3 regions of the Streptomyces sp. NPDC014861 genome follow, and region 2 is predicted to be linked to each of the others. Evidence: predicted binding sites of a transcription regulator. Region 2 holds the regulator's gene; each other region holds the start of a gene.

Region 1 (3,250 bases), on a different contig from region 2:
GCGACCCGCTCGGCGAGGGCTGGGGCTTCGTCAACGTCAACCTGCGCCCGTACTACGGCGAGGGCTCCAAGACGCTCGCGTACGAGATCTGCGAGCAGCTCGGCTGGGTCATCCCGGACCAGCTCGTCATCCCGATCGCCTCCGGCTCCCAGCTCACCAAGATCGACAAGGGGCTCCAGGAGCTCATCAAGCTGGGCCTGGTCGAGGACAAGCCGTACAAGATCTTCGGCGCCCAGGCCGAGGGCTGCTCGCCGGTCTCCGCCGCCTTCAAGGCCGGGCACGACGTGGTCCGCCCGCAGAAGCCGAACACCATCGCCAAGTCCCTGGCGATCGGCAACCCGGCCGACGGCCCCTACGTCCTCGACATCGCCCGCCGCACCGGCGGCGCCGTGGAGGACGTGAACGACGAGCAGGTCGTGGACGCGATCAAGCTGCTCGCCCGGACCGAGGGCGTCTTCGCGGAGACCGCGGGCGGCGTGACCGTCGGTGTGACGCGCAAGCTGGTCGAGAACGGCGTCATCGACCCGAACCTCACCACCGTCGTCCTCAACACCGGCGACGGCCTCAAGACCCTGGACGCCGTGGCCGACAGCTCTCAGGCGACCGCCACCATCCGCCCGAGCCTGGACGCGTTCCGCGACGCGGGCCTGGCCCACTGAAAGGTCCTGAAGACACCATGGCCGTGAACGTCCGCATCCCCACCATCCTCCGCACCTACACCGGCGGGCAGTCCGAGGTCGCCGCCGAGGGCGCGACCCTCGCCGAGGTCATCGCCGACCTGGAGAAGAACCACACCGGCATCGCCGCCCGCGTCCTGGACGACCAGGGCAAGCTGCGCCGCTTCGTGAACGTCTACGTGAACGACGACGACGTCCGCTTCGAGCAGGGCCTGGAGACCGCCACCCCGGACGGCGCGGGCGTCTCGATCATCCCCGCGGTCGCCGGCGGCTGCTGATCGCCCCGGGCCCGCCCGGGCCCTACCTGTCGGTACTGAATTGCCCCCTCCGCGAGAGAAAGCGGAGGGGGCAATTCTGCATGGTTGAGCGCGGTAGAGTTGGGGAAGTCCCCCGCGCCGCTCATGCCATACGCATATGAGCCCGGCCCGGGACCTGACAAGAATGCGACAACCGGCGGCCGGAATGCGCGCACAGTCTGCCCCTTATGCGCCTTTCGCCCGGCCCGACTTGCCCCGCAATTCAAGTATTTCTTCCGGATTCCCCTTTCCGCTCCGCCGAGATTTCCCGGTGGATTGCCCTGTTGCAGAGGGCAGTTGGACAGATACATTCAGCGGCGGTCGACGCGTTCCGGCGCAGGTTCTGACCCGGGTTCGTGAAGTGCGGATCCGCTCAAGGGCCAGTACGTAATAGGGGAGTTAGGCATGGCTCAGGGCACCGTCAAGTGGTTCAACGCGGAGAAGGGCTACGGCTTCATCGCGGTCGACGGTGGTGCGGATGTTTTCGTCCACTACAGCGCCATCCAGATGGATGGGTACCGCAGCCTCGAAGAGGGCCAGCGAGTCGAGTTCGAGATCTCGCAGGGTCAGAAGGGTCCGCAGGCGGACATGGTCAAGGTGACCGCCTGAGGCGCGGCGCGATCGGCCACCGACGTCTCGTCGTCGAGGGGCCCGCATCCCCCAGGGGGTGCGGGCCCCTCACGCGTTCCCGGAGGGTCCGGATCCGTCGCCCGATCCACTGCCCGATCCGGTGCCCGACTCGTCGCCCGATCCACTGCCTGATCCAGTGCCCGATCCACGAGAGTCGCTTGCACTCGCATGGGTCGAGTGCTAATCATTGGCGTTAGCACTCGGAAGGTGAGAGTGCTACGAGGACCGGGCATGACGAGGCCGCCGGCCGGGTGGGGCAAGGAACCACGCGGAGCGCGGAGGCCGTCCGTCGCGGGCGTCGGCGCGGTCCTGGAGCGTTATCCACCCCATGTCCGGGAGGACCACTTCACATGGCCAAGATCATCGCGTTCGACGAGGAGGCCCGGCGCGGTCTCGAGCGCGGCATGAACCAGCTCGCTGACGCCGTCAAGGTCACCCTCGGCCCCAAGGGTCGCAACGTCGTCCTCGAGAAGAAGTGGGGCGCCCCCACGATCACCAACGATGGTGTCTCCATCGCCAAGGAGATCGAGCTCGAGGACCCGTACGAGAAGATCGGCGCCGAGCTGGTCAAGGAAGTCGCCAAGAAGACGGACGACGTCGCCGGCGACGGTACGACCACCGCCACCGTCCTCGCCCAGGCGCTCGTCCGCGAGGGCCTCCGCAACGTCGCCGCCGGTGCCAACCCGATGGCCCTCAAGCGCGGCATCGAGAAGGCCGTCGAGGCCGTCTCCGGCGCCCTGCTCGACCAGGCGAAGGAGGTCGAGACGAAGGAGCAGATCGCCTCCACCGCCTCCATCTCCGCCGCCGACACCCAGATCGGCGAGCTCATCGCCGAGGCCATGGACAAGGTCGGCAAGGAAGGCGTCATCACCGTCGAGGAGTCGCAGACCTTCGGTCTGGAGCTCGAGCTCACCGAGGGCATGCGCTTCGACAAGGGCTACATCTCGGCGTACTTCGCGACCGACATGGAGCGCATGGAGGCCGCGCTCGAGGACCCGTACATCCTCATCGTCAACTCCAAGATCTCCTCCGTGAAGGACCTCCTCCCGCTCCTGGAGAAGGTCATGCAGTCGGGCAAGCCGCTGCTGATCATCGCCGAGGACGTCGAGGGCGAGGCCCTGTCGACCCTGGTCGTCAACAAGATCCGCGGCACCTTCCGCTCCGTCGCGGTCAAGGCCCCGGGCTTCGGCGACCGCCGCAAGGCCATGCTCCAGGACATCGCCATCCTCACCGGCGGCACGGTCATCTCCGAGGAGGTCGGCCTCAAGCTGGAGTCGGCCGGTCTCGACCTGCTGGGCCGCGCCCGCAAGGTCGTCATCACCAAGGACGAGACGACCATCGTCGACGGTGCCGGTGACAGCGAGCAGGTCGCGGGCCGCGTGAACCAGATCCGCGCCGAGATCGAGAACAGCGACTCCGACTACGACCGCGAGAAGCTCCAGGAGCGCCTCGCGAAGCTCGCCGGCGGCGTGGCGGTCATCAAGGCCGGTGCCGCGACCGAGGTCGAGCTCAAGGAGCGCAAGCACCGCATCGAGGACGCCGTGCGCAACGCCAAGGCGGCCGTCGAGGAGGGCATCGTCGCCGGTGGCGGCGTGGCCCTGCTCCAGGCCTCCAGCGTCTTCGAGAAGCTGGAGCTGGACGGCGACG
Region 2 (3,250 bases):
GAACTGGCCCGTGGGCCGCTCCTCGCCGCGCAGCTTGGCCAGTTCGCGCAGGAGGCGCTCCTGCTCGGGGTCGAGCTTGCCCGGGGTCTGGACCTCGACGTGGACGATCAGGTCGCCGCGGCCGTTGCCCCGCAGGTGCGTGATGCCCCGGCCGTGCAGCGGGACCGACTGGCCCGACTGGGTGCCCGGGCGGATGTCGATCTCCTCCAGCCCGTCGAGCGTCTGGAGCTGCACCTTCGTGCCGAGCGCCGCCGCCGTCATCGGGAGGGTGACCGTGCAGTGCAGGTCGTCGCCCCGCCGCTGGAAGACCTCGTGCGGGGTCTCCTGGATCTCGACGTACAGGTCGCCGGCGGGGCCGCCGCCGGGGCCGACCTCGCCCTCGCCCGCGAGCTGGATCCGGGTGCCGTTGTCGACGCCGGCCGGGATCTTCACCGTCAGCGTGCGGCGCGACCGCACCCGCCCGTCGCCCGCGCACTCGGGGCACGGGGTCGGGACGACGGTGCCGAAGCCCTGGCACTGGGGGCAGGGTCGGGAGGTCATGACCTGGCCGAGGAACGACCGGGTGACCTGGGAGACCTCGCCGCGGCCGTGACACATGTCGCACGTCTGCGCGGAGGTGCCGGGGGCGGCACCCTCACCCGAACAGGTGGTGCAGACGACGGCCGTGTCGACCTGGATGTCCTTGGTGGTGCCGAAGGCCGCCTCGTTGAGGTCGATCTCCAGGCGGATCATGGCGTCCTGGCCGCGCCGGGTCCGCGAGCGCGGCCCGCGCTGCCCGGCCGCGCCGAAGAAGGCGTCCATGATGTCGGAGAAGTTGCCGAAGCCGCCGGCTCCGAAGCCTCCCCCGGCACCCATGCCGCCGGAGGCGGAGAGCGGGTCGCCGCCGAGGTCGTAGACCTGCTTCTTCTGCGGGTCCGACAGCACCTCGTAGGCGGCGTTGATCTCCTTGAACCGCTCCTGCGTCTTCGGGTCCGGATTGACGTCCGGGTGAAGCTCGCGGGCGAGGCGCCGGAAGGCCTTCTTGATCTCGTCCTGGGACGCGTCGCGGCGTACGCCGAGTGTGGCGTAGTAGTCCGTGGCCACTTACGACTCCGCCAGGATCTGTCCGACGTAACGTGCCACTGCGCGTACCGCTCCCATCGTTCCGGGGTAGTCCATGCGGGTCGGTCCGACCACGCCGAGTTTGGCGACTGCCTCGCCGCCCGAACCGTAGCCGACCGAGACGACGGACGTGGAGTTCAGCCCCTCGTAGGCGTTCTCGTGCCCGATGCGTACGGTCATGCCCGATTCCTTGACCTCGCCGAGGAGCTTGAGGAGCACGACCTGCTCCTCGAGTGCCTCCAGGACGGGCCTGATCGTCAGGGGGAAGTCGTGTCCGAAGCGGGTGAGATTGGCGGTGCCGCCGATCATCAGCCGCTCCTCGTGCTCCTCCACGAGCGTCTCCAGGAGGGTCGCGAGCACGGTCGAGACCGTGGCGCGGTCCTCGGGCTCCTCGAAGGACTCGGGGAGGTCCTGCACCAGCTGCGGCACGTCGGCGAAGCGACGGCCGCCGACCCGGCTGAGGAGCCGGGCCCGCAGATCGGCGAGGGAGGTCTCGCCGAACGGCGCGGGACAGTCGATCACCCGCTGCTCGACCCGCCCGGTGTCCGTGATCAGGACGAGCATCAGCCGGGCCGGGGCCAGCGACAGCAGCTCGACGTGCCGGATCGAGGAGCGGGTGAGCGACGGGTACTGCACGACGGCGACCTGCCGGGTCAGCTGCGCGAGCAGCCGCACCGTGCGGCCCACGACGTCGTCGAGGTCCACGGCGCCGTCGAGGAAGTTGTGGATGGCGCGCCGCTCGGGGGTCGAGAGCGGCTTGACGCCGGCCAGCCGGTCGACGAAGAGCCGGTAGCCCTTGTCGGTGGGGATCCGGCCCGCGCTGGTGTGGGGCTGGGCGATGTACCCCTCCTCCTCCAGCACCGCCATGTCGTTGCGCACGGTGGCGGGTGACACGCCGAGCTTGTGGCGCTCGGTGAGCGCCTTGGAACCGACCGGTTCCTCCGTCCCGACGTAGTCCTGGACGATGGCGCGCAGCACCTCGAGTCTGCGTTCGCTCAGCACGCGCACACCTCCCGCTCCAGCCGTTCCGGTTGCTCCGCTTTTGGCACTCACCCTGTCCGAGTGCCAGGAAACCCCCGGCCAGTGTACGGCCGGGCCCGTCGCTCCTGGCAAGGAGGCGGACCCGCTAGCGTCGGTCGCATGGACATCGAACAGGCGGTCTGGGCGGCTCAGGGGTGGGAACGACTGGCGGCCGGGGTGGGCCGGCGACGGCTTCCCGGCTGGGACGCGACCACGGGACTGGTCGTGGGGGACGGGGCCGTGCTGCTCTACGACACCGGTGCCACGCTCGCCGAGGGAGCCGAGATCCGCGCCCAGGCGGAGGCGATCACCGGCGGCCGGCGCGTGACGCACATCGCACTCGGCCACCCCCACTTCGACCACGTCCTCGGCACCGCCGCCTTCGCCGGCGCGGAGGTCTTCGGCGCGGTCGGCACGGACGAACTCCTCGGCTCCGCCCGGACCCGCGAGGAGCTGTACGAGGACGCCGTGCGCCAGGGCGTCGAGGAGTCGGCGGCGGCCGAGGCGACGGAGGCCCTGGTGGCCCCGCGCCACACCGTCACCGGCGAGCGGACCCTCGACCTGGGCGGCCGGCAGGTCCTCCTGGCCAACGTCGGCCCCGGCCACACCGGCCACGACCTGGTCCTGCTGGTCCCCGGTGAGCGCGAGACGGTCTTCTGCGGCGACCTGGTGGAGGAGTCCGGCGAACCCCAGGCGGGACCCGACGCGATCGGCACCCGCTGGCCCGACGCCCTCGACCGCCTCCTCGCCCTCGGCGGCGAGGACGCGCTCTACGTGCCCGGCCACGGCGCGGTCGTCGACGCGGCTTTCGTCCGACGCCAGCGCGATGAACTGGCACGCCGCTTCCTGGTGTCGTAGCGTCCCCGAAATGCGCAGCTACGACCCGGACCTGACGCCCCGATGGAAGAAGCAGGCCCCCGCCCCCGAGGTTCCCGCCGAGCCGGACCTGGTGGTCGAGGAGGTCTCGACGGGCTTCTGCGGGGCCGTGATCCGCTGCGAGGCGGGCACGGTGACGCTGGAGGACCGCTTCGGCAAGCACCGCGTCTTCCCGATGGACCCGCGCGGCTTCCTCCTGGAGGGGCGTGTGGTGACCCTGGTCCGCCCCGCGTCCGGCGGACCGGCACGCCCG
Region 3 (3,250 bases), on a different contig from region 2:
CCTGTGCGGGGTCGTGGTCGCGCAGGGCGGCGAGGAGCGTCTGGCCCTCGGGGGCGAGCAGGGCGGCGAAGGCGGCGAGGTCGGTCACCTTTCCATTCTCCCTGTGGGCCGGGCGGGGGACGGTGGGGCCGGTACGGCGGTGTCGCGACCGGAGGAGCGGGTCGCGCTGACAGGATGCGGCGCCATACCGCTCGTACGACAAAAGGAAGAAATGATGGCAAAGGGCTCCTCGCGTCGCGCCCTCGGTGCCGCGCTCCTCGTCGCCGCGCTCACCTCCACCGCCGCCTGCGCGGGCGGCTCCGAGCCCGCGTCCTCCGGCGCTCCCGCCCCCGCTGCCGGCCAGCAGGCCCCGGAGCGGACCGCCGCGCAGGCCGCGGCCCGGCTCGCCGCGGAGAAGAAGGCCGCTCTGGCGCAGCGCCGGGCCGCCCGGGCCGCCGCCGCGAAGAAGTGGGGCCTCAAGCTCACCCCCCTCGAAGCGCCCGCCCCGCCCAGGACCAAGCCGAAGATCACCACCCGGAAGGGCTTCGAGACCGACGGCGAGGGGCTGCCGCCCGTCTTCACCACGGTCCCCACCAAGGAGAAGGTCGTCTTCCTCACCATCGACGACGGATCCGAGAAGGACCCCGAGCTCATCCGGATGATGAGCGACCTGAAGATCCCGTACAGCGCCTTCCTCAGCGACTACGTCGTCAGCGACGACTACGCCTACTTCGCGAAGATGCAGAAGTCCCAGCCCGGCGGGGTCGCCCTCCACAACCACACCCTCAACCACAAGTACCTGCCCGGACTCTCCTACGCGCGCCAGAAGCGCGAGATCTGCGGGATGCAGGACGTCATCGAGAAGAAGTACGGCAAGCGCCCCGAGCTCTTCCGGCCCCCGTACGGCAACTACAACGAGAACACCCTGCGCGCCGCCGCGTCCTGCGGCGTCAAGGCCGTGCCGCTCTGGGCCTCCGAGGCGTTCCCGGACCACATGGAGTGGCGCGAGTGGGACCGCGACCTGCACCCCGGCGACATCGTCCTCACCCACTTCCGCGGCGAGGAGGATTGGAAGGGCAGCATGCCGGACATGATCCGCCGGGTGATGAACGTGATCACGTCGAAGGGCTACGCGGTCGGCAAGCTGGAGGACTACGTATGACCCGGCTCCGCCCCCTCGTCCTCGCCGTCCTCCTCCTCGCCCTCACGGGCTGTGCCTCCGCCGTCGACCCGCTCGAACGCCTCGGCCGCAAGGCGGTCGAGAGCGTCGGCGACCGGGGTCCGGACGGCTCCACCGTCCGCGCGGAGGCCGCCACGGAGTGAGGAATTGGCACTCCGCTTGACCGAGTGCTAATCGCGGTCATAGTCTCGGCTCTGGCACTCCCCACTGGAGAGTGCCAACACAGCGACAGGCAGGTCCGGCACCCGCGACGACGGATCCACCTGGTCGCCACCCCAGACAGTTAACCCCGCGAGATCTCCGAAGGGGGAGGTCGGATCGTGACGACCGCCAGCTCCAAGGTTGCCATCAAGCCGCTCGAGGACCGCATCGTGGTCCAGCCGCTCGACGCCGAGCAGACCACGGCCTCGGGCCTGGTCATCCCGGACACCGCGAAGGAGAAGCCCCAGGAGGGCGCCGTCCTCGCCGTGGGCCCGGGCCGCTTCGAGAACGGCGAGCGCCTGCCGCTCGACGTCAAGGTCGGCGACGTCGTGCTCTACAGCAAGTACGGCGGCACCGAGGTGAAGTACAACGGCGACGAGTACCTCGTCCTCTCGGCCCGCGACGTGCTCGCGATCATCGAGAAGTAAGACGACGTACCTGCTTTGACCGCGCCCCTGACCCCTTGATCTCTTGGGCGTCCAGGGGCGCGGTTCGTTTTCCCACACGATTTCCGAGAGGGCTGAACCGCTCCCATGGCGAAGATCCTGAAGTTCGACGAGGACGCCCGTCGCGCCCTTGAGCGCGGCGTCAACAAGCTGGCCGACACGGTGAAGGTGACGATCGGCCCCAAGGGCCGCAACGTCGTCATCGACAAGAAGTTCGGCGCCCCCACCATCACCAACGACGGTGTCACGATCGCCCGCGAGGTCGAGATCGACGACCCGTACGAGAACCTCGGCGCCCAGCTCGTCAAGGAGGTGGCGACCAAGACCAACGACATCGCGGGTGACGGCACCACCACCGCCACCGTGCTCGCCCAGGCGCTCGTCCGCGAGGGTCTGCGCAACGTCGCCGCCGGCGCCTCCCCGGCCGCCCTCAAGAAGGGCATCGACGCCGCGGTCAAGGCCGTCTCCGACGAGCTGCTCGCCACCGCGCGCCCGATCGACGACAAGTCCGACATCGCCGCCGTCGCCGCGCTCTCCGCGCAGGACCAGCAGGTCGGCGAGCTCATCGCCGAGGCGATGGACAAGGTCGGCAAGGACGGTGTCATCACCGTCGAGGAGTCCAACACCTTCGGCCTGGAGCTGGAGTTCACCGAGGGCATGGCCTTCGACAAGGGCTACCTCTCGCCGTACATGGTCTCCGACCAGGAGCGTATGGAGGCCGTCCTCGACGACCCGTACATCCTGATCAACCAGGGCAAGATCTCCTCCATCCAGGACCTGCTGCCCCTCCTGGAGAAGGTCATCCAGGCCGGCGCCTCGAAGCCGCTGCTGATCATCGCCGAGGACGTCGAGGGCGAGGCGCTCTCCACCCTCGTGGTCAACAAGATCCGCGGCACCTTCAACGCCGTCGCCGTCAAGGCGCCCGGCTTCGGTGACCGCCGCAAGGCGATGCTCCAGGACATGGCCACCCTCACCGGTGCCACCGTCATCGCCGAGGAGGTCGGCCTCAAGCTCGACCAGGCCGGTCTGGACGTGCTGGGCACCGCCCGCCGCGTGACCGTCTCCAAGGACGACACCACCATCGTCGACGGTGGCGGCAAGTCCGAGGACGTCGTGGGCCGCGTCGCGCAGATCAAGGCCGAGATCGAGTCCACGGACTCCGACTGGGACCGCGAGAAGCTCCAGGAGCGCCTCGCGAAGCTGGCCGGCGGCGTGTGCGTGATCAAGGTCGGCGCCGCCACCGAGGTGGAGCTGAAGGAGAAGAAGCACCGTCTGGAGGACGCCATCTCCGCGACCCGCGCCGCGGTCGAGGAGGGCATCGTCTCCGGTGGTGGCTCCGCGCTCGTCCACGCCGTCAAGATCCTGGACGACAACCTCGGCAAGACCGGAGACGAGGCCACCGGCGTCTCCGTCGTCCGCCGCGCCGCCGTCGAGCCGCTGCGCT

Evidence for each region. The regulator HrcA, encoded in region 2, represses chaperone genes, less so after heat shock. The targets are predictions, from matches to a motif close to TTNGCACTCNGNNNNNCNGAGTGCNAA.
Region 1: groL (chaperonin GroEL) is a predicted target of HrcA. The motif match lies at 1,761-1,787, and genes of this name have one in related genera.
Region 3: groL (chaperonin GroEL) is a predicted target of HrcA. The motif match lies at 1,858-1,884, and genes of this name have one in related genera.

Annotation. Positions count from the first base shown of each region.
Region 1 is NZ_JBIBWV010000016.1:121,129-124,378, forward strand. Features, by position in the region: gene thrC (threonine synthase) at 1-659, shown strand, start outside; gene ACF1BN_RS26890 (MoaD/ThiS family protein) at 677-955, shown strand; gene ACF1BN_RS26895 (cold-shock protein) at 1,379-1,582, shown strand; gene groL (chaperonin GroEL) at 1,954-3,250, shown strand, end outside.
Region 2 is NZ_JBIBWV010000002.1:479,834-483,083, reverse strand. Features, by position in the region: gene dnaJ (molecular chaperone DnaJ) at 1-1,083, opposite strand, end outside; gene hrcA (heat-inducible transcriptional repressor HrcA) at 1,084-2,103, opposite strand; gene ACF1BN_RS05835 (MBL fold metallo-hydrolase) at 2,242-2,979, shown strand; gene ACF1BN_RS05830 (DUF3097 domain-containing protein) at 2,990-3,250, shown strand, end outside.
Region 3 is NZ_JBIBWV010000008.1:276,580-279,829, forward strand. Features, by position in the region: gene ACF1BN_RS19580 (SAM-dependent methyltransferase) at 1-88, opposite strand, end outside; gene ACF1BN_RS19585 (polysaccharide deacetylase family protein) at 215-1,141, shown strand; gene ACF1BN_RS19590 (hypothetical protein) at 1,138-1,302, shown strand; gene groES (co-chaperone GroES) at 1,480-1,788, shown strand; gene groL (chaperonin GroEL) at 1,894-3,250, shown strand, end outside.